DNA from 3 places in the Ferrimonas sp. YIN67 genome. Region 1 is predicted to be linked to each of the others. Evidence: predicted binding sites of a transcription regulator. Region 1 holds the regulator's gene; each other region holds the start of a gene.
The links. Region 1 encodes MetJ, which represses methionine synthesis genes. Its sites were predicted from a motif close to TAGACGTCTAGACGTCTA; they were not measured.
Positions count from the first base shown of each region.

Region 2: a site for MetJ is predicted at 4,198-4,215, ahead of msrA (peptide-methionine (S)-S-oxide reductase MsrA). Genes of this name have one in related genera too.
Region 3: a site for MetJ is predicted at 6,132-6,149, ahead of metN (methionine ABC transporter ATP-binding protein MetN). Genes of this name have one in related genera too.

Region 1 covers NZ_JBXVVJ010000006.1:173,303-180,552, forward strand. The annotation lists gene AC2D8U_RS13950 (glycoside hydrolase family 3 C-terminal domain-containing protein) at 1-1,174, opposite strand, end outside; gene AC2D8U_RS13955 (glycoside hydrolase family 3 C-terminal domain-containing protein) at 1,733-4,360, opposite strand; gene AC2D8U_RS13960 (TSUP family transporter) at 4,556-5,293, opposite strand; gene metJ (met regulon transcriptional regulator MetJ) at 5,356-5,676, opposite strand; gene metB (cystathionine gamma-synthase) at 5,861-7,006, shown strand; gene metL (bifunctional aspartate kinase/homoserine dehydrogenase II) at 7,034-7,250, shown strand, end outside.
Region 2 covers NZ_JBXVVJ010000010.1:18,234-25,483, forward strand. The annotation lists gene AC2D8U_RS18000 (dihydrolipoyllysine-residue acetyltransferase) at 1-715, opposite strand, end outside; gene AC2D8U_RS18005 (alpha-ketoacid dehydrogenase subunit beta) at 725-1,702, opposite strand; gene AC2D8U_RS18010 (thiamine pyrophosphate-dependent dehydrogenase E1 component subunit alpha) at 1,705-2,886, opposite strand; gene astE (succinylglutamate desuccinylase) at 3,068-4,069, opposite strand; gene msrA (peptide-methionine (S)-S-oxide reductase MsrA) at 4,266-4,748, shown strand; gene AC2D8U_RS18025 (GNAT family N-acetyltransferase) at 4,816-5,310, shown strand; gene ylqF (ribosome biogenesis GTPase YlqF) at 5,379-6,308, opposite strand; gene AC2D8U_RS18035 (acyl-CoA carboxylase subunit beta) at 6,367-7,250, opposite strand, start outside.
Region 3 covers NZ_JBXVVJ010000004.1:322,299-329,548, forward strand. The annotation lists gene AC2D8U_RS11815 (hypothetical protein) at 1-246, opposite strand, end outside; gene AC2D8U_RS11820 (M48 family metallopeptidase) at 579-2,393, opposite strand; gene AC2D8U_RS11825 (LemA family protein) at 2,406-3,002, opposite strand; gene metQ (methionine ABC transporter substrate-binding lipoprotein MetQ) at 3,478-4,272, opposite strand; gene AC2D8U_RS11835 (methionine ABC transporter permease) at 4,364-5,017, opposite strand; gene metN (methionine ABC transporter ATP-binding protein MetN) at 5,007-6,041, opposite strand; gene gmhB (D-glycero-beta-D-manno-heptose 1,7-bisphosphate 7-phosphatase) at 6,171-6,929, shown strand.

The sequences.
Region 1 (7,250 bases):
CGTTCTGCAGCAGCACCATGGACTTCTCGGCCAGCTCCAGGGCCAACTCTTTGTGGCTGGTCAGCAGGGAGAAGGGCAGATCTTTCCATGGAGAGAGCTCTTCGGGATCGAACATGCCCAGCTGCAGGCCGACCCGCATGGTGTTGCGGAAGGCGCGGTCCAGGCTCTCGCTCTCGGCCTTGCCCTGTTTGATGGCCTTGATCGCTTCGTTGCGGAAGATCCGGGTGTTGTCGAAGTCCAGGGTTTCGGCGTTCAGTACCGCCGCAGCCGCTTCAACGTAGTTTTCGTAGATCTCATGGCCGGTAAAGCCACGCTCGCCCCAGCCCTTGGTGGTCATCAGGATGGAGCCGTAATCGCCCAGCACGAAGCCGTCGAAGCCCCACTCGCCGCGCAGCACGTCTTTGACCAACCATTTGTTGTTCACCGCAGGCACGCCATTGAGGGCGTTATAGGCGGTCATGACGATCTTGGCATTGCCCTCTTCCACCGCCTGCTTGTAGGCGGGGAAGTAGTACTCGCGCAGCTGCTTCTCGGAGATATCAGCGTTGCCGTTAAAGCGGTTGTGCTCTTCGTTGTTGGCGACGAAGTGCTTGGGACCGGCGGCGGTTTTCAGGTACTTGGGGTGGTCGCCCTGCATGCCCTGAATGTAGGCGGTGGCCATGGTGCCGTTGATCAGCGGATCTTCACCATAGGCTTCCTGGGTCCGGCCCCAGCGCGGATCCCGGGCGATGTTGATCACCGGTGACCAGAAGGTCAGTGGGCCCTTGCGGCCACGCTGCAGGATGGGGCCGTTGTGGTACTGGGCACGGGCCTCGTCGGAGATGGCGTCACCCATGCGCTTCATCGCCTCGGGATCCCACATGGAGGCCAGACCGATGGACTGAGGGAAGACGGTGGCGGCGTTATCCCGCGGGGCGGACAGGCCGTGCAGGGCTTCACCGCCCATGTAGACCTTCAGGCCCAGACGTGGCACGCCTGGGTTCCAGATGGTGATCATATGCCCCTTCTCTTCGTCGGTCAGGCGCGCGGACAGATCGTCCAGGCGCTCTTCGATGGAGAGGGTGTGATCATAAAAGGGGATATCGTACTGGGCGATCTCGGCGGCGGGCATGCCGGCAAAGACCGGGCTGCACAGCAGCGCCGCAGAAACGGCCAGGGCGGTTCTTTTTATCATTGTTGTTTCCTATGTGTTTGAGCCATATCCGAGGGAACACCGGACACAGGTTCAGGAGCTAAAGGCGTTGTTGGCGTCTGGTCCGCACGGTTTCGCCTGCGACCGGATGGCCACAGGGCGCCATGAACGGCGCCCTGTGGGGGAGAGGAGAGTTGAGCGGAAGCGAGCATCACACGCGGGCTATTACCTGAGGCCTTAACCAAGGGGCGCTGGCCACAGATGCGGGCCTTACCGACAGCCTTGTTTCCCCCAGTAGGGGCAAGGGGAGAGAGGGCGAAGCCCGCATCTGTGGTGGGGCTCAAAGGCGTTGTCATTGCTGGATTGGCCCACATGTCGTACAGGGAGCAGCCGCAGCCAAGCGGGTTTCGATCACTGGGAGCGCATCAGGTTAGCGATATCATTGCGAAGCATTTAATCATTAAGTCGGAGGGGAGAACCCTTTTGATTCAGTAAAGAATTGCAATGAAATGACAGGTTTGGTGCAGTGTGGCGAACATGGCTCAAGGCATTGACACAAAAAGGCGCCCGATTGGGCGCCCTTCGTCATTGGCTGTGCGATCACTTCACGCGAACGGTTTCGCTCAGCAGAATATTGTCCGAGGCGTTACCGACGCGGATCTCATAGCGATCCCCCAGGGCCCAGTCCTTGGTCTTCTCGTCCCAGTAGGCCAATTCGGCCACATCGATGGAGAGCTTGACGGTCTCGGACTTGCCCGCTGCAACGCTGACACGCTCGAAGGCCTTCAGTCGCTGCTTCGGCTTGTCGCTGCGGTCAAACTTGTCCACCACGTACACCTGCACTACTTCGGCGCCGTCGACTTTGCCGGTGTTCTTCACGCGAACGCTTAAGTCGATGGTGCCGTCGGCTTTGACCTTCTTGGACTTGAGCTTGAGCTTGTCCAGGGTGAAGTCGGTGTAGCTCAGGCCGTGGCCAAAGGCGAACAGCGGCTCCTTGTCGAAGTACCAGTAGCTGCGGCCCTTGGTCAGATCGTAGTCGCCGAATGGCGGCAGATCGTCCCAGCCACGCACCCAGGTCTGTGGCAGTTTGCCGCCCGGGTTGTTGTCGCCAAACAGGGTGTGGGCGATGGCGTTACCGCCCTGCTCACCCGGGTACCAGGATTGCAGGATGGCCGGGATGTTGTCCTTGAGCCAGGGGCTTTCGATGGAGGACCCGGACTGCATCACGACCACGGTGTTGGGGTTGGCTTTGACCACACTGCGCAGCATATCGGTTTGCGCGCTTGGCAGGCCTTCGAAGGCGCGGTCGATGGACTCACGCTCGTACTCGACGGACAGGCCCATCACGGCGATCACCGCATCGGCCTGTTTGGCGACGTCCACTTCGCCCCCCTCAAAGGTGCTTTGCTCCTGTGGCAGCTGCCAGCCAAAGCGCAGCTGGTGCTCTTTGACATTGGCTTTGCGCATGGAAACCACGGTGATCTCATAGGTCTGGGTGGCGTCCAGCTCGATCTCCTTGGTGGTGATCACCGGCTTGTTGGCATCGCCATGATCGCGGATCAGCGGACCGCCGTTGATGTTAATGACCACATCGGCGCCCTGATGCTCCAGACCCAGGGTGTAGAGGCCGCTTTGCGGCGGCACCACTGTGGTGGTGTAGGTGACGGAGTAGCGATCCTTGGTCAGGCCCTTGTGGGGCTTGTCGTCGCTCCAGCTGAAGTCGATGTGGGCGACGTTTTCACGACCGGCGACTTTGCCACGGGCCATCTGATCGTCATGGTAGATGGCACGCCATACTCCCAGGCCCTGGTTATCCAGGGTGGTGATGTTGTCCATCGGGATGTGGCTGAGCTCGTCCTGACCCTCGGACCAGGGCACGTACAGCACCTCGACATCATCGCCCAGGTAGTCACGAATGCCCTGCAGCGGGGTCACGGGATTGGTGGCGGTTCCGGAGTAGGTACCGTAGTTCAGTACATCGGCGTTGGGGCCGATCACCGCCACGGTTTTCAGCGCCGACTTGTCCAGCGGCAGCAGCGGCGTGCCGTTCACTGGCTCGTTCTGCAGCAGTACCATGGACTTTTCGGCCAGCTCCAGGGCCAGATCCTTAAAGCTGGTCATGGTCTCGAACGGCAGGTCTTTCCACGGAGACAGCTCTGCCGGATCGAACATGCCCAGCTGCAGGCCCACCCGCATGGTGTTGCGGAAGGCGCGGTCCAGCTGTGCGGAGCTGGTCTTGCCCTGCTTGATGGCGGTCATCGCTTCACGGCGGAATACGCGGGTGTTATCGAAGTCCAGGGTCTCGGCGTTCAGTACCGCGGCGGTGGCTTCGACGTAGTTGTCGTAGATCTCGTGGCCGGTAAAGCCACGCTCAGCCCAGCCCTTGGTGGTCATCAGGATGGAGCCGTAATCGCCCAGCACGAAGCCGTCGAAGCCCCACTCGCCGCGCAATACGTCCTTCACCAGCCAGGTGTTGGTGACCGCCGGCTCGCCATTGAGGCTGTTGTAGGCGGTCATGATGATCTTGGCGTCGCCGTCCTGTACCACCTGTTTGTAGGCGGGGAAGTAGTATTCACGCAGCTGCTTCTCGGAGATATCGGCGTTGCCGTTGAAGCGGTTGTGCTCTTCGTTGTTGGCGACGAAGTGCTTGGCACCGGCGGCCACTTTCAGATATTTCGGATGGTCGCCCTGCAGACCCTGCACATAGGCGGTGGCAAAGGTGCCGTTGATCAGCGGATCTTCGCCGTAGGCTTCCTGGTTCCGGCCCCAGCGGGGATCGCGGCCGATGTTGATCACCGGTGACCAGAAGGTCAGCGGGCCACTGCGGCCCCAGGCCAGCTCCGGGCCATTGTGGTACTGGGCGCGGGCTTCGTCGGAGACCGCATCCCCCATGCGCTTCATCGCGGCCGGATCCCAGGTGGCGGCCAGGCCGATGGACTGGGGGAACACGGTGGCGGCGTTAGCGCGGGGCGATGCCAGGCCGTGCAGGGCTTCGCCGGGCATGAAGGATTTCAACCCCAGGCGCGGCACGCCTTTGTTCCAAAGGGTGATCATGTGGCCCTTCTCCTCGTCGGTCAGACGCTTGGAGAGGTCGTCCAGGCGCGCTTCGATGGAGAGGGTGTGATCGTAGAAGGGGATGTCGTACTGGGCGATCTCTTCGGCCGACATGGCGGCCATGACGCTGGTTGAAGCAAGTGCTAGAGAGATGGCAAGGCTTATTTTCTTCATTATATACCCGTCAGTTGACACTGATACTTGGCTATTGGGATAGCGTTAACAATGTTGTAATTCCTGAATCAGGATTTAGGAGAAACGACAGTCCTGCAAGTGAAGAAGCGCTTTACCAGGAGGTATTGTGAAGTAGGTCTCATGACGGTTTGAGGCCTGGGTGATGAATGACACTTAGTTACAACACATTGAGGTTTAGAACAATTGTACGAGGGATTGAGCAACCAGCATGGCCCCAGCGCAGAAACACAATAATAGGGTTGTCTGCTTCAATTGCGCCGGGTCGATGCGAACGACCAGTTTATCCCCCAGCCAGAACCCCGCGAGAGCAGGGGGGATCAGCAACGCCCCCCGAGCGAGATCAGCCCAGCCAAACTGGCCAGCGAGTGCCAGGATCAGCAGGGAGAGGGCGGCGCTGAAGACAAAGAAGCCTGACAGGGTATGACGCATCTGGGCGGCGGACTGGTTATTGTTGAGCAGCAGCGCCATTGGAGGACCGCCGATGGCGGAGATGGCGGCGAAGATCCCGGAAACCAACCCGGCACCAAACAGGTTTATTCGGGTCAGGGGGAGGCTGAATTTGGCCAGAGTAAGCAGCACTGCGGTCAACACGATCAGGCCAATGCCGAGTCCCAGCCACTGAGCCGAGGCCGCGACCAATAACCAGGTGCCGAGTATGCCGCCGGGAATTCGGCCGATCAGGGCGGGAGTCAAGATCCCCATCTCCAGTTTGAGGCCGATGCGTCTCAGGGTGAACAGGGAGATCATCAGGCCCATCATGATGATGGGACCGGGCACCCATTCCGGGTTGATAAAGTACAACAGCGGAGTCACCACGACCGCCAAGCCAAATCCGATGGCGCTCTGTACGATGGCACCAGTCAGAACAATCAGCCAGACCAGGGGCAGTTCGAAGGAGAGGAGGGAGGCCATAATATTCGCTTTTTAGAGACAAAAAAGCCTGCATTGGCAGGCCTTTTTACAACAAATCGGATTCACTCTTCGAGTTGTTCCGGGTCGATCCCCAGGGCGGCCATGATGTCGCGGGCGGCCGCCGGAACGCTGTCCGGCTTGTCTTTGCGCAGATCGTCATCCGCAGGCAAGGGTTGGCCGGTGTAAGCGTGGAGGAAGGCTTCACATAGCAGTTCACTGTTGGTGGCATGGCGCAAATTATTGACCTGCCGGCGAGTGCGCTCATCGGTGAGGATCTTCAGCACTTTGAGCGGGATGGATACAGTGATCTTCTTGACCTGCTCATTTTTTTTGCCGTGTTCCGCGTACGGACTGATGTAGTCGCCGTTCCACTCGATACTCATCGATGCACCTATAAGTCTTGATAACGGTTGCAATTTTAAACCCATGTCCGAGAGAGTCAAATTGTTGCCATCTTAACCTGTAAACGTTTAGACGGCTAAACGTCTTGACGCCCAAGCTTCGGCGGTTTAAGTTAGCCCATCATTATGATTTTGTTTTAATGCGTCAGTCCGGAGGATGCACCTCATGAGCCAGCCTCAGCTTGCCACCATCGCCGTCCGCGAAGGGATCGAAAGCGATACGCAGCACGGTGCCGTTGTGCCCCCTATCTACCTTTCCACCAATTACACCTTCGAGGATTTTGGCCAGCCGCGTCAATACGATTACGCGCGCAGTGGTAACCCGACCCGCGGTGTCCTCGGGCAAGCCCTGGCCAAACTGGAAGGCGGGGCCGGTGCGGTGGTGACCGCCACAGGTATGGCGGCGATCTCCGCGGTTACCGCCCTGCTGAACAGCGATGACCTGCTGGTCGTCCCCCACGACTGCTACGGCGGCAGTTACCGCCTGTTTACCTCGGTGGCGGCCAAGGGGGGCTTTCGGGTCGCCGTGGTGGACCAGACCGACGCTGCTGCCCTTGATGCCGTACTGGCGCAAAAGCCCAAGATGGTCTGGCTGGAAACCCCCTCTAACCCACTGATGCGCCTGGTGGATATTGCAGAGATTGCGGAAAAAGCCAAGGCTGTTGGTGCCTGGGTGGTGGTTGATAACACCTTCCTGTCGCCCATGCTGCAGCAGCCGCTGAGCCTGGGGGCCGACATCGTCATCCACTCCACGACAAAATACATCAATGGTCACTCGGATCTGGTCGGAGGCGTGGCGATCGCCAAAGAGGCTGAGCTGGCGGAGCAGCTGGATTGGTGGGCCAACTGTCTGGGACTGACGGGCGGTGCTTTCGATAGCTATCTCACCCTGCGTGGCCTGCGGACCCTGCCGCTGCGGATCAAACAGCATCAGAGCAATGCCGATGCGGTGGCCGAACTGCTGGTGTCTCACCCGGCGGTGGCCAGGGTGTATTACCCGGGGCTGGCGGACCATCCCCAACACGAATTGGCCAAGCGTCAACAGGCGGGTTTTGGCGCCATGCTCAGTTTCGATCTCAAGGGGGGTGAGCCAGAAGTGCGTGCCTTCCTGTCCCGCCTCAAGGTGTTCAGTGTGGCCGAGAGCCTGGGGGGCGTGGAGTCACTGATCTGCCATCCGGCCACCATGACCCACAGGGCGATGGCCGAGGAAGCCCGGATCGCGGCCGGGATCGGAGAAACTCTGCTGCGGATCTCCGTGGGGATCGAAGATCCTCGGGATCTGCTGGCCGACCTGCAACAGGCCCTGGGCTAATCCCCGGTGAAGGAAGGGAGTCATAGCGTGTCACGTCGTCTACTGCATAAATTTGGGGGGTCAAGCCTGGCGGATGCAGATTGCTATCGCCGGGTCGCCCATATCCTGCTCACCCAGGGAAACGCCGATGATCTGGTGGTGGTCTCTGCCGCGGGAAAGAGCACCAACGCCCTGATCGCCCTGCTGGAGCGGGCCAAGCAACAGCAAGACCTGTCTGGCGAGTTGGCGGAACTGGTCCAGTTTC
Region 2 (7,250 bases), on a different contig from region 1:
GGTGAATATCTTCCTTGTAGATCCGGCCGTGCTTACCCGTACCGGGAACCAGGCTCAGATCCAGCTGATGTTCCCGAGCCAGCCGTCGCACCGCAGGACTGGCCAGGGCTTTACCCTGTTGTTTGGCCTCCCCGACCTTCTCAGCTTGTTGAGCCCCGGCCTGAGTCACGCCACCGGACTCGGCTCTAACCCGCATGGCAAACAGAGGCTCATGCACTCGGGCTAACTGCCCTTTACGGTAATACAGCTTGGCGATGGTTCCCGTCTCTTTCGCCGGGATCTGGACCGAGGCTTTATCGGTCATGACATCACAGATCGGCTGATCTTCTACGACGCTATCCCCTTCCTCGACCAGCCAGTCGATCACCTCACACTCAACGATCCCCTCGCCAATATCCGGCAAAAGAAACTCCTTCAACTCACCGTCACAGGTGATCGGTGAAACCTTCAAGCCGAACTCCTCCGCCTCTCCCTCCTCCATTACCTCTATTTCAAAAAGGGGAGCATGCACCTTGGCGATCTCCCCTTGGCGGCAGTGCAGCTTGGTGATCACCCCGCTGTATGGCGCCGGGATCTCCACCATCGCCTTATCGGTCATCACTTCGACGACGGGCTGGTCTTCTGTGACCCTGTCCCCTTCATCAACCAACCAGTTGATCAGTTCACACTCCACCACGCCTTCGCCAATGTCTGGCAGGATAAATTCCTTGATCATCAATCCCCCTTAGAAATTGACGCAGGCCTTTATGGCCTCGTAGATCTTATGTTCGTTGGCCATATACTCCTGCTCCAAAGCCAGGGGATAAGGAGTATCCAGACCACAGATCCGAGCAATGGGAGACTCCAGGTGCAAAAAGCAGTGCTCCTGTATGGTGGCAGCGATCTCCCCGGCAAACCCACCGGTCAGGGGGGCTTCATGACTGATCAGCAAACGACCGGTTTTCTTTACGGACTGGATCACCGTCTGCTGATCCCAGGGCAGCAACGTGCGCAGATCGATCACCTCACAACTGATCCCCTCCTGGGCAGCTCGCTGGGCAGCCTTGTCAATCAGTTCCAGTTGCGCCCCCCACCCCAGCAAACTGATGTCACTGCCGGTTTGCATCACCTCTGCCTCAGAGAGGGGAAGCTCATAATCCTCCTTGGGCACCTCACCGACGCTGGCCCGATAGAGACGCTTGGGCTCAAAGAACACCACGGGGTTATCGTCCCGGATCGCTGCTAACAGCAGGCCTTTGGCTTGATAAGGATCCCGGGGCACCACCACTTTGAGTCCCGCCGTATGGGTAAAGTAGGCTTCCGGCGACTGGGAATGATAGTGACCACCGGCGATCCCGCCGCCATAGGGCGTACGGATCGTCAGTCCCCCCACATTAAACTCATTGCCACTGCGATAGCGAAACTTGGCAGACTCGTTGACGATCTGATCAAACGCGGGAAAGATGTAATCAGCGAACTGGATCTCCGCAACAGGCCGCATTCCCTGAGCCGCCAGGCCATTGGCAAAACCTATGATCCCCTGCTCCGTCAAGGGCGTGTTGAAGCAGCGCTCCCTGCCGTATTTATCCTGCAACTGGGCCGTCGCACGAAACACTCCACCAAAATGGCCCACATCCTCGCCAAAGACCAGCACCCGTGGATCATTGCCCATGGCCAGATCCAGTGCATCATTGATCGCCTGCAACAAATTCATCTGTGGCATGTTCAACTCTCCCTGTCCCGGGTCAACGGATACTGCTCGGGGTAAAGGCGTACCTGCTCCTTGACCTGTTCGAGCTGAGCCTCAAGATGGGCGGGCACCCTATCGTAGACATCCGTTACCAGAGTCTCCAACGGAGGCATAGGCCGTTTTTCCGCCTCCTTGACTGCCGCCAGGACCTCACTCCTAAACCTGCTGTAAAGGGCCTCTTCCTGATCCTCGTCCCACCACCCCTGAGCGACCAGCCACAGTTTGAAACGTCTCACAGGATCATAGGCCCGCCATTTGGCTTCCTCCTCCCTGCTGCGGTAGCCACTGGGATCATCCGAACTGGAATGGGCCCCCAAGCGATAACTCATCGCCTCGATCAGCACAGGACACTGTTTGGCCAAAGCTTCGCGCCGAGCCAGTTGGGTGGCCGCCAGCACCGCCAGCATATCGTTACCATCCACCCGTATGGTCTTGATCCCATAACCGGCCCCACGAGCGGCGATCCCATCCCCGGCATACTGTTCATTGGCCGGGGTGGAGATCGCATAGCCATTGTTGCGACAAAAAAAGATCACCGGAGCCTGATGCACCGCCGCCATATTCAGCCCCGCATGAAAATCGCCCTCCGATGCCGCGCCCTCGCCAAAGAAACAGAGGGTGCAGGCATTCTCCCCCTGCAGTTTCTGGCCATAGGCATAACCTGCCGCCTGAGGGATCTGTGTCCCCAGGGGAGAGGAGATGGTCATGTAATTCAATGCCCGACTGCCGTAGTGGATCGGCATCTGCCGGCCTTTCCCCAGATCCTTATCATTGGAAAACATCTGGTTCATAAACTGTTCGGTGGTGAAGCCACGAAACCTCAGGGCCGCCTGCTCCCGGTACTGAGCCAGGATCATATCCTGGGGTGCCAGCGCCGCCGCCGCGCCCAGGACCGCCGCTTCCTCCCCGGTACAGGTCATATAGAAACTGATCCGCCCCTGGCGCTGAGCCGATAACATGCGTTCATCCAGCACCCGGGTAAAGACGGCACTGTGATGGATCTGCAAAGCGAGCTCTTTATCAATCTCTGGAGGAACCGCGCCAGGATACAGCGCCCCTTCGGCATCGAGGATCTTGACTGTGGGGATCACCCTGTCCTTGGGATCCAGCAGCCGGGCCTGGTGACTCTCTTCAACTTCCGTGGACTGATCTGTCATCGCTACGCCCCCTGTCGTGGCATTCGAGTGGCTCAAACGCCCTGATTGCTGTTATCTAGTATTGGCAACAAGCTACCTCTGCGTAAACGGCGTCACAACAAAAGGCCGGTTCCCCACCCCCTATCGATGAACGTGGACTGTACAAAGGCATTTACAACCTGGTGCTTAGCCAGCATCCAGGCTACTCGAAGGGTTGATCGTCGCCCACCGGCACCACGGTCAAGCAGGCCCGTTGCCCGTTAGCCACTTGAGCATTGGGAAAGACGATCGCCTCCTCCCTGGCCTGGACGCTATACTCAATCGCTCCATCCGTGGCCAGCAAGGCCCCTTGAGGGAAGGGAGTAAAGTTGGCCAGATCATCGGCAAAGTTCAGGGCAAAATGCTCCGTGTGCTTGTCGATCACCTGAGCCACATCAAACACAGTGATCTTTGGGTTAGCAGGCAGATCCAGGGGCAGGTTCTGGATCAGGCCCAGTAACTGGCTGCGAAGTGCCGACAGACGGCTGAGATCATTGTCGCCAAAGGGGCGCACCTGTCCCAGCTCCAGCGTAAAGGCATCGGCAGCAAAGCGGTTGGAGCTGAAGTAGCTGAACGTGCTGGTCGGAGTATGGGATAGCAGCACGGCGTCAATCCCGGCAGCATCAAGAAACGCCAGTTGCTGACGCCGCCAGGGTCTGCCATGACGAAAGGGGTAGATGGCAAAACGCTCTCGCCGCGAGTCGCGGATCGCCGTATGCAGATCATAGTGACAGCGCTGCACCCCCTCTCGGCAAAAAAAGGCCGTGACCGCCTGCTCCAAAGTCTGGGCTCGGGTGGCTTCGGGACCTTCATAGTGCCGGTGAGCCCCGCTGAACATGCGGTTCATATTGTGGGTCACTTCACGGACTCCCTGTCGCATCGCCAAGGGGTTGCCCAGTAATACCAGCAGCCGATTGCGGCACGGCCAGCGGCCCTCCAACAGCTCACTCACCAGCTGATTGAGCAGCTCCAAAGGCGCGGTCTCATTACCGTGGATCCCGGCGGAAAGCACCAGATCAATACCACCAGGCTCGGGGGGTTCAACACGAAGGATCCCCACCTGATCCAGAAATACCTGGGTACCATCAGGCAAGGTCTTGTGGCAAGGCGCACAGCCGCTTTGGGCGTGCACCAATGTATGGGACAGCAGATCCTGGATAAACACGCATCACTCCTTGGTCAAGCACGCCAGACACGACTCCACGCCATTGTAACCATTTTGTTACCTATGGATGCAATGTGGCCAAATCGACGCTTGCTCCAAGGATCCCTTTATCGTAAGCTCTGGGCGTCTGGACATCCAAACGTCCACACCAAGTGCTAGCCTTAACCGGCACCGATACAAAAATAAGGAGATAATAATGGCTACAGCTACCCTCGGCGCCGGATGCTTCTGGGGCGTCGAACACTTTATCAAGGCCTTGCCCGGCGTCACCGCAACCGCCTGCGGCTACATGGGTGGCCACCTGGATAACCCCACTTATCCTCAAGTCAAACAGGGCAACACCGGCCATGCCGAAGTGGTCCAGATCGAGTTTGATCCCGAACAAACCAGCTATGAAGCGATCCTCGATCTGTTTTGGCAGCACCACAACCCCACCACTCCCAACCAACAAGGCGTCGACCACGGCAGCCAGTACCGCAGCGTGATCTTCTACCACAATCCACAACAGGCCGAGATCGCCGAGCACTCCAAGGCTGCGCAACAGGCAAAGGGCTATTGGAAAGACAAGACCATCGTCACTGAGATCACCGAGGCAACCACCTTCTGGCGCGCCGAAACCTACCATCAGGATTATCTGGCCAAGAACGATCAACCCAGCTGCCACCTGCCGTTCTACTGACAGCATGAGTATGACGACAGCAAAGCGCGACATGCCAATTGAGATGAAGGCGTTCAGGCTTTGAAAGCTGGTTGAGTCCGACCGTTTCAGTTTGTTCGAGACGTATAAGAGTCGCCCCGACGCCGCTCGATATGTCTCCAGTGAAGTACATAGCGACGTCAAGCAGACGGACGCCCTGATCGCCAGATGCATCGACAACTACACACAGCAACAGCCCACGTCGTTGATCTATGCCATTGCCACGCCGGAGTCGGACGAGGCAATTGGCCTGCTGGTGTTTCTCTTTCGCGCAGACTACGCCGAGATCCACTTTGGCCTATCACCCGACTTCCATGGCCGAGGGATAGCCACACAGGCCTGTGCGCTCGGGGTCAATTGGCTCAATCATCGCGGTTTTCGCGAGATCCGGACCCATCCCTATCACAAGCATTACGCCAGCATAGAGGTATTAAAACGCTGTGGTTTTGTCGAGTTTGGTCTGCTCAAGCAGCATGCCCCCTTCCCTCAACTGGGTGAAGGGTTATTCACTTGCTTGGATCTCAGGCACATCACACAAGCCTGAGCGAGACGAGTTCATTTTTTCTCGTAAAAAAACCGGGGCAAGCCCCGGTTCCTTTGCAAGAAAGCCCTTCAACGACTGCGCTTGCGCCGCTGCTTCTCTTCCTCTTGGGCTTTTTTCAGTTCCTCGGCCTTGCGCCGAGCCTCTTCCAGCTCGGCCTTCTCGACCTCGGCCATGGCTGGTGTCTCCAGGGTGATCCCCCCCAGAGTACCGCTGCGCAGCTCATTGATCAGCAGGGCACCAAACTTGGCAAAATCAACCCGATTGCCCGCGCGCATACAGCCGCGCTTGCGCCCCGCCATCTCCATAAACTCCCAATCCTGCTCCGGCAGGTGATCCAGCTTGTAGCGCTCGATCAAGCGCTCAGGATAGATCCGCATCAGGTATTCGGAAACGTAGCTGCCCAGATCTTCATAATCCACCACGGTGTCGCGGATCGCGGCAATGGCCGCCAGGCGATAGCCAAAGTGCTCGTTTTCCAGCTTGGGCCAGAGCATCCCCGGGGTATCGTACAGCATGATCCCCTGCTCCAGCTTGATCCGCTGCTGGGCCTTGGTGACCGCCGGCTCGTTACCTGTCTTGGCCACGACACGTTTGGCCAGGGTATTGATCAGGGTCGATTTGCCCACATTGGGAATGCCCATGATCATCGCCTTGATCTGCTTATCCTGACCCACCTTATTCGGCACCAGCTTATGACACAGCTCGGTGATCTTATGCACCTGGCTGGCTTTGTCCGTATCCAGCGCCAGAGTTTTCACACCCTGCTCCTGCTCCAGATAGGCCATCCACTGCTCAGTCATGGTGGGATCCGCCAGATCCGCCTTGTTCAGGATCTTGATCACCGGCTTGTCCCGGCGCAGCTGTGCCACCATGGGGTTCTCACTGCTGTAGGGAATGCGCGCATCGAGCACCTCGATGATCACATCCATCTGCGGCATCACCTCCTTGATCTCACGCCGCGCTTTGTTCATATGGCCGGGAAACCATTGGATCGCCATAGCAAATTCTCTTAATACAACTGGGATCCGCGCAGTGTAGCCTGATTGCCGAAAAAGATCATGGCTGGCCTCTCTCCGATCTCACAGGTTCACCTCCCTGGCTCATTGCCAAAGCATCCAGAAAGGCATTACGCAGCTGACGCGGATCGATCACCTCGTCATAGGCCAGGGTATCCGCCGCTCCCCAGGCCGCATTGGCTTCCGCCTGGGCCATGCGTTGAGCCTCCTCGTCACTCATGCCCGCCGCTTGGCTCCCCCCTTTACTGGGCAGTCCCCCCAGGCTCAGTCCCGGGAACGCCAGGGTCAGGGTCTGCCGATCACAGGGATTCATGCCCATCACCGAGCTGCCAAAACCATAGGCTTTGCGCAGGGTGACGTGTAGCTTGGGGCCTCGTAGGCGGGATTGGGCCAGGAACATACGACCCGCCGCCGCCAGCGTCCCGGCCCGCTCCGAGGCACTGCCGGGTAAAACCCCGGGGTTATCGGCCAGGAACAGCACAGGAAGGCGCAGTTCGCCGGCCCATTCGAGGAAATAGGCCGCCTTCTCCGCTGCAGCCCGGTTAATGGTTCCCGCCATCACCTGAGGCTGGTTAGCCACCAGCACTACAGACCGGCCGCCCAGCCGGGCCAGGGCGATCACCATAGCTGCCCCATAATCCGGCTGCAGCTCAAGGTAATCGCCGTTATCCACCAGCTCGCGGATCACCCTCTTGATGTCATAGCCCCGCATCGGGTTACGGGGCACCAGCTCAAAGATCCGATCCAGACTGCGCGGTCCCAGATCCTGTCCCTGCTCGAGGTGGGGAGCGGCTTGATCCGCATTGCTTGGCAGGTAGGAGAGATATTGACGTACCTGAATAAACGCATCTGCCTCACTGACCACCCGGTTATGGGCCACGCCGGAGTGTACTGTATGGATCTCCGCCCCGCCCAACTGCTCCG
Region 3 (7,250 bases), on a different contig from region 1:
GACAAGCAGCGCAGGCAGCTCTGTGAATTCATCTAGCGTCATGGATTTTGGCATGATCACCTTAAACTGGCTTTTCTTCAGAGGTTTTAATATCACCCCCTTCCATTTCTTGCCATAGCAGGCGCGGATGCTGCTTAACTTCCAGCCGGTTGCGACGGCGAGATCCTGCAATGAAATCGTTTGCCCTTGGTTCTGAGTGAGGAACTGGTAGGCATATCTAAGTTGAGCTATTTGCTTGGTTTCCATCTGCCACTCCTTTTGGCGACTCAATAGGGTCAGCCTTGCCTATGCCACATAAGGGACTAAACCGGTTGAGTGAAGCGAGGTTAAATCCCTTGAGTTCGGCTGTCGGTGTTGACTAACGAACAGGTCGAGTTGGAAGTGGCTAAACGGACCCATTATCCTGATTTCGGTAAATAGGGGCAGCACAGGAAGGTGCAGATCTGAGATGCGTAAGCGAATGCCCGTGGGAGTCAGGGAGGCAGGTTTACGGCGACCCATTCCTTTCGATGCCTTGCTACCCGTGGACCGTTCTGAAGTGAACAAGGGCCGGTATGGGATCACCGGCCTTAACACCATCAGGCTAGCGGGGCGGGAGGCGCGTCGAGACACAATGCCAAGCATTGCATGAGGACGCTTTCTTCAGCGGTCAGTTGTCCATCATGTTCAACGCAGACGCGACAGGCTTCCAGAAACCGTTGTTTGCGCAGGGGAGAAAGGTTTCTAAGCTGTGGGATAGCCATGGCGGCCGTATGCCATGGGGGCTGCATCGGCAGTTCTGCCTTTCGCAGCCCAAAGGCGAGGATCCCTCGCTCAAAGGCATCTTGAGTGTGTTGACCGTTTTCATGCCCCAGATGGGCTAACAGGGCGATGAGCGACGTTGCTGCGCGTTTTTTCTGATCCAGCGATAGCGGCCTGGTGGGGCGCTCCTCGAGGTAGTGGCGGAGCACTTGCCAGACACACCAGCGCAGCAAGCCCTGATCGTCGCAGTGCCAGCAGGTGGCCAGTTGTTGCAGCAGGGTACGTTTTTGCTGGGGCGACAAGATCTGCAGCGTTGGCATGGCCAACTGCAGTAGCCCCATTTTTTGCTTCTGACTGAGCGGAATAAGTTGTTCTCTTAGTTGCTCGATCCCCTGTTTAACCGCAGGAGGAAGCTCTGCGATGGTGTTGGCACCCTGACGAGGCCAAAGCAGGGCCAAGGCGAGCTCTCTGGCGTCCTCGGGCTCATGGGCTTTATCCTGCAGGAACAGAGGTAACTGGCTGAGAAGCACCGCCCCGGTTAGTATGCTTTCCAGGTTGCGTCCAGAAGTTTCATCCGCCAAAGAGGGCTCGCTCTCCTTGGCACTGTCCTGGCGTACTCGCAGTCGCTGTAGCACTTCGGTGTAGCTGCCATCCCATTGAGGCTCAATGGCCTGGATCCTTTTCTCCAACGGCGGATGAGTGGCCATCATGGAGGTCAAGGGTCGAAACTGGCCAAAGAACAGGTGGCTGGTTTCAGCGGCTTCGGGGTGGTCAAGGGTGCTGCCATTGAGATCGGCCCCGATCAGCTTGAGGGCATCGGCGATCCCAGAGGGGTTGCGGGTAAACTGTACCGCCGCGGCATCGGCCAGATATTCCCGCTGGCGGCTGACGGCGGCCTTGATCAGATTGCCGCACAGGGTGCCGATCCAGCCCAGTACCAGCAGGGCAACACCGATCATCATGATCACCATGCCGGCCTTGTCACTGTCCCGATTTCGACTGCGATGACCGCTTCGGCCGATAGCACGGACGACGAATTCACCGATCTGACTGATGAACAGCAGCCCTGCCAGTACGGCGATCAGCCTCAGATTGAGGCGCATGTCGCCATTTTGGATGTGGCTGAACTCATGGGCGATCACCCCCTGTAACTCGGCGCGGCTAAGTTTGGCGACGCAGCCCCGGGTGACCCCTATCACCGCATCGGCAGGGGTGTGACCGGCGGCAAAGGCGTTGATCCCCTCTTCATGCTCCAGTAGATAGACTGGGGGTACGGGCAGGCCGGACGCCAGGGCCATCTCCTCGACGACGTTGCGGACTCGGCGCTCGTCGAGATCCTCGGTATTGGCCAGGATCGGTCGGCCTCCCAGTGACTCGGCGACGGCAACGCCTCCGCTGCGTAACGTCAGCCACTTGAAGCCACTCACCAGGGCGATAACCAGGAGCACCATAAAGCTGATCCCGGCGCTGCTTGGGGAGAGCAGATAGGTGGTTACGGAGCTCATTGGATCTGTGGTGCCAGAGCCAAAACCCAAGGCCAGGCCAATCACCAGGTTGATCCCGGCGATGATCCCCAAAAGCGCCAGTGCAAACAGGAACAGGAGTAGTCCCGTACGACGTCGGGCCTGCTCCTGTTGAGCGAAGAAATCCATGCTGAATGTCCCTTAAAACTGGACCTTGGGAGCGTCCTGGATCTGGGCGCTGTCGGCAAACTCCAGCAAAGCCGCATCCTGGCCATGACCAAACAGGCCAGCAAAGAGGATGGGTGGAAATTGCTGCTTGTATTGGTTGTAGGCCGTGACGGCGTCGTTGAAAGCCTGGCGGGCAAAGGCGACGCGATTTTCTGTGGTGGTCAGCTCTTCGGAAACCTGCATCATATTCTGATTGCCCTTGAGATCCGGATAGGCTTCCATCACGACACTCAAGCGCCCCATGGCACCGGCCAAGGCGGATTCACCGGCGGCGAGCTGGCCGATACAACTCGGATCGGTAGGATGCTTGCTGGCGGCCTGAAGTCCGGCCATGGCTTGATTGCGCGCCTGGATCACCGCTTCCAGGGTGTCCCGTTCATGCTTGAGGTAGGCTTTGGCCGTCTCCACCAGGTTGGGGATCAGGTCATAGCGGCGCTTGAGCTGAACCTCGATCTGAGAAAAGGCGTTCTGATGGCGGTTTTTCAAGGCAACCAGTTTATTAAAGATACTGATCACATAGAGCACGAGAATGACTGCAATGGCCAGGGAGGCGATGGTGCCGATAGACATGGTAACGTCCTGATCTAAATGGATAAGACCTAAACAGTAGCGTTCCGCTTTGGTAATGGAAAGGGGGGAACCGGGATTTTGCGAGCAGGAACTCCCAGGGGAGTGAAACAGCGGGAAAGGTGCCAGGGACGATGGGGCTGGGAGTACGGGGTCATGCCGTGAAGGTAACGCTTTGTTTTAGGCGGAGACGGGACGGCAATATGGCGACGGCATCAATACGGGTCCTGAGCGTCTACTGTGATCCTAGCGAGTCTATGCAAGCTGGGCGCACGCATTCAGGAAGGTGCTCAAGGTTTCAGTCGTATCTGGCCGGTGGCGTTGGATGGGCACGATAGGGTCACAAAGAAAGAGGAAGCCAGGCTAGAACTGAGCTTGGGAGTCTTGGCAACCGTGCATCCCCCTAGAGCAGAGACGATAAGAGGAGGCCGAAGCCTCCTCTTTTTTTACTGAACCCTGTTAGGGCAAAAGCGTTTGCTTACCAGCCCTTCACGATGTTGCCGTTGAACAGCTCGAGGGCCTTGGCGTGTACGGCTTCGCTCTGGTAGGCCTTGATGAACTGAGCGATACGCTCGTCGTCCTGATTTTTGGTATGAGCCACGATCAGGTTCACGTAAGGGCTCTCCTTGTCTTCAACAAACAGCCCGTTTTCCTCCAGGGTCAGGCCAGCTTGACCTGCGAAGGTGTTGTTGATCACGGCAAAGCTGACGTCCTGCAGGGCACGGGGCAGCTGTGCGGCTTCCAGCTCCAGGAGCTCTAGGTTTTTCGGGTTGTCGATCACGTCACGCGGGGTCGCGGCGATCCCAACGCCCTCTTTGAGGGTCAGCAGGCCCTGAGCTTCCAACAGTACCAGGGAGCGGCCCAGGTTGGTTGGATCGTTTGGCAGGGCAACTTTTGCGCCGTTGGCCAGTTCGTCCAGGTTCTTGATGCTGTTGGAGTAGGCAGCGATCGGGTAAACGAAGGTGTTGGCAACGGCCACCAGATCGTAACCACGGGCTTCAACCTGGCCATCCAGGTAGGGACGGTGCTGGAAGGCGTTGATGTCAATGCTGCCGTCATTGAGGGCGGCGTTTGGCGTCACGTAGTCGGTGAAGGGCACGATCTCAACGTTGAGATCGAACTGCTCTTTGGCCAGTTTGGCGGCCACTTCGGCGACTTGGGCTTCCGGACCGGCCATGGCACCCAGCTTCAGGGTATCGGAATCACTGCTGCCACAGGCGGACAGGGCCAGAGCCGCGGCGGCGGCGAACAGGGCGCGTAGAGTCTTGGTCATGAGGTTGTACCTTTTCGTTATGTTGAGCTTGGTCTTTTTATCGTGTTTTTGGCGTTATTGCCGTGAGTGCTGCTGGTTTTTTGAGCGCCATTCATCTGTGATCGATACGACGCACCACAAAGTCACCCAGGGATTGGATCGCTTGAACCAGTACCAGCAGGATCACTATGGTTGCGAGCATGACGTCCAGTTCGAAGCGGTAGTATCCGTAGCGGATGCCGACATCGCCCAGGCCGCCACCGCCCACGGCGCCGGCCATGGCGGAGTAGCTGACCAGAGTCACCAGGGTAATGGTGATGCTGTTAAGGATCCCTGGCAGGGCTTCCGGCAGCAGAACCTTACGGATGATCTGGGCTGGGCTTGCGCCCATGGCCTGGGCCGCTTCCACCAGACCGCCGGGGACTTCCATCAGCGCGCCTTCGATCAAACGGGCGATAAAGGGAATGGCGCCGACGGTCAGCGGTACAACGGCGGCCATGGTGCCGATGCTGGTGCCCACCACGATGCGGGTAAACGGGATGATCGCTACCAGCAGGATGATGAAAGGCACTGAGCGACCGGCATTAACAATCACGCCGAGGACTCGGTTAACCAACAGGTTTTCCAGCAACTGACCGGTCTTGGTCAGGTGCAGGATCACGCCGATGGGGATCCCGGCCAGGGCCGCGATCAGACCGGACAGGAAGACCATCTGCAGGGTCTGCAGGGTGGCATTCCACAGCAGGGGGATCAGATCACTGGACATAGCCAAGTACCTCTACATCAATATTGTGTTCAATCAGATAGCGTTGGGCTTCCTGGATGGCTTGCGGTGTGCCCATCAGTTCAGCCAGCATGAGGCCAAACTTGGTGCCGCCAACGTATTCCATCTGGGCGCTGAGGATGTTGCTGTCGGTGCCAAACTGTTTGGCGGCCTGAGTAAGGACCGGCGCATCGACACTGTCGCCGCGGAAGGTGAGGCGCACCAGAGGGCGACAACCTTCGAACGGTTCGGTTTGCAGTGTTGCTTTATAGCTATCGGGTACATCCAGATGCAGGGTCGAGCGAATAAAGCGACGGGCCAGTTCGGTTTTGGCGTTGGCAAAGAAGGGGCCCACTTCATCCTGCTCAATCAGGCTGCCCTGATCGATGATGGCAACGCGATCGCAGATCTGCTTAACCACCTCCATCTCGTGGGTGATCAGCAAGATGGTCAATCCCAGCTTTTGGTTGATCTCTTTAAGCAGTTTGAGGATTGATTTGGTGGTTTCCGGATCCAGTGCCGAGGTGGCTTCGTCACACAGGAGCACCTTAGGCTCATTGGCCAGGGCCCGGGCGATGGCCACCCGCTGTTTCTGCCCGCCACTCAGGTTGGCCGGGTAGCTGCTCGCTTTGTCGGCGATCCCGACCAGCTCCAGCAACTGGTTTACCTTCTCGGTGATCTGCGCCTTACCCAGGCCGCCCAGCTCGAGCGGGAGGGCAACATTATCAAAGACGGTACGTGAGGCCAGCAGGTTAAAGTGCTGGAAGATCATCGCGATCTGCTGGCGTTGCTTGCGCAATGCGGCGGCGTTCAGTTGGGTGAGGTCGACACCGTCAATCTTTACGGCCCCCCCATCGGGGCGCTCCAGCAGATTCACACAGCGGATCAGGGTACTCTTACCGGCGCCGGAGCTTCCGATGATCCCAAAGATGCTGCCGGCAGGAACATGAAGATCCGTGGGGCGTAGGGCCGGGATCACGCGGTCACCCTGGCGGAATGTTTTATGGATGGCTTCGAGAGTGATCATACCGATTCTGTCGCCTTATCATTATCGTGTGGGGCCTTGGCCCGATGGATGCAGTTTAAATAGCCGTCCAGAAGTCTGTCAATGGACACTTAGCCATTTAGCCGTCCAAACCGGGTGTTTGCGTGATTAATGACCGCCCAATGGCGCCTTGGTCGACCAATCTATCGTGATATCAGGGCTAAATTGACCCGCCAAGCTGGCAAAGGGATACTTAGCAGCGGATGGCTCGGTATATCACTCAACAAACAGATCCACCCTATGCTTGATGCCAAAAAGGCGTGTCACTGGGGAATGGGCAATAACGAAGAGCAGGAACAGCGAATGAGTAAGGCGGTATTTCTCGATCGGGATGGCGTGATTAATGTGGATCACGGTTATGTACACAAGATCGAGGATTTTGAATTTGTGCCTGGCGTACTGGAGGCCTGTGCTCGACTGGTCGATGCCGGCTTTAAGCTTATCGTGGTGACTAATCAGTCGGGTATCGCTCGTGGCTATTATAGTGAGGCGCATTTTTCGACCCTGTGCGATTGGATGGCAGAACGTTTTGCCTCTGCTGGCGCGCCACTTACCGCTATCTATTACTGCCCTCATCATCCGCAAAAAGGAGAGGCACCTTACGTCTGTGATTGTGAGTGCCGAAAACCGAAACCCGGGATGTTGTTGCTAGGCGCCCAAGAACATGGGGTGGAGTTGGGCGCTTCATATATGGTGGGCGATAAGGCTGATGATATGCTGGCGGCTAAAGCTGCTGGGGTTGCGGGAAAAGTTTTGGTTCGCAGTGGTAAGAGTGTAACGGCGCAAGGAACGGCTCTAGCCGATACCGTAAGCGATGCATTGCCAGAGGCGGTTACCTGGATCCTTACTAATTCGGCTGATCGAAGCTGACAGATTGGTTAAAAGGCATCCAGATCTCGGTGCTTTGGTGGAAAATTAGCCAGGCGATTCGTTTGGCAGTGATTTATTGTTGCAACTTGCCTGGCCATCCCTATAATGCGCTTCCTGTCGACGGGGCATGGCGAAACAGTTTCGCGGTGGTGCTCTTCACTGAGACCCTAACGGCGATGTTAATCCTTAATGAAATCAAGGGTTGACGAACAAAAATGGATGTGTAGAATGCGCATCTCGCTTTGGTAACGAAGCAAGCTCTTTAACAATTTGTCAGACAATCTGTGTGGGCACTCACGTAGGATTGAGAAATCATCATTT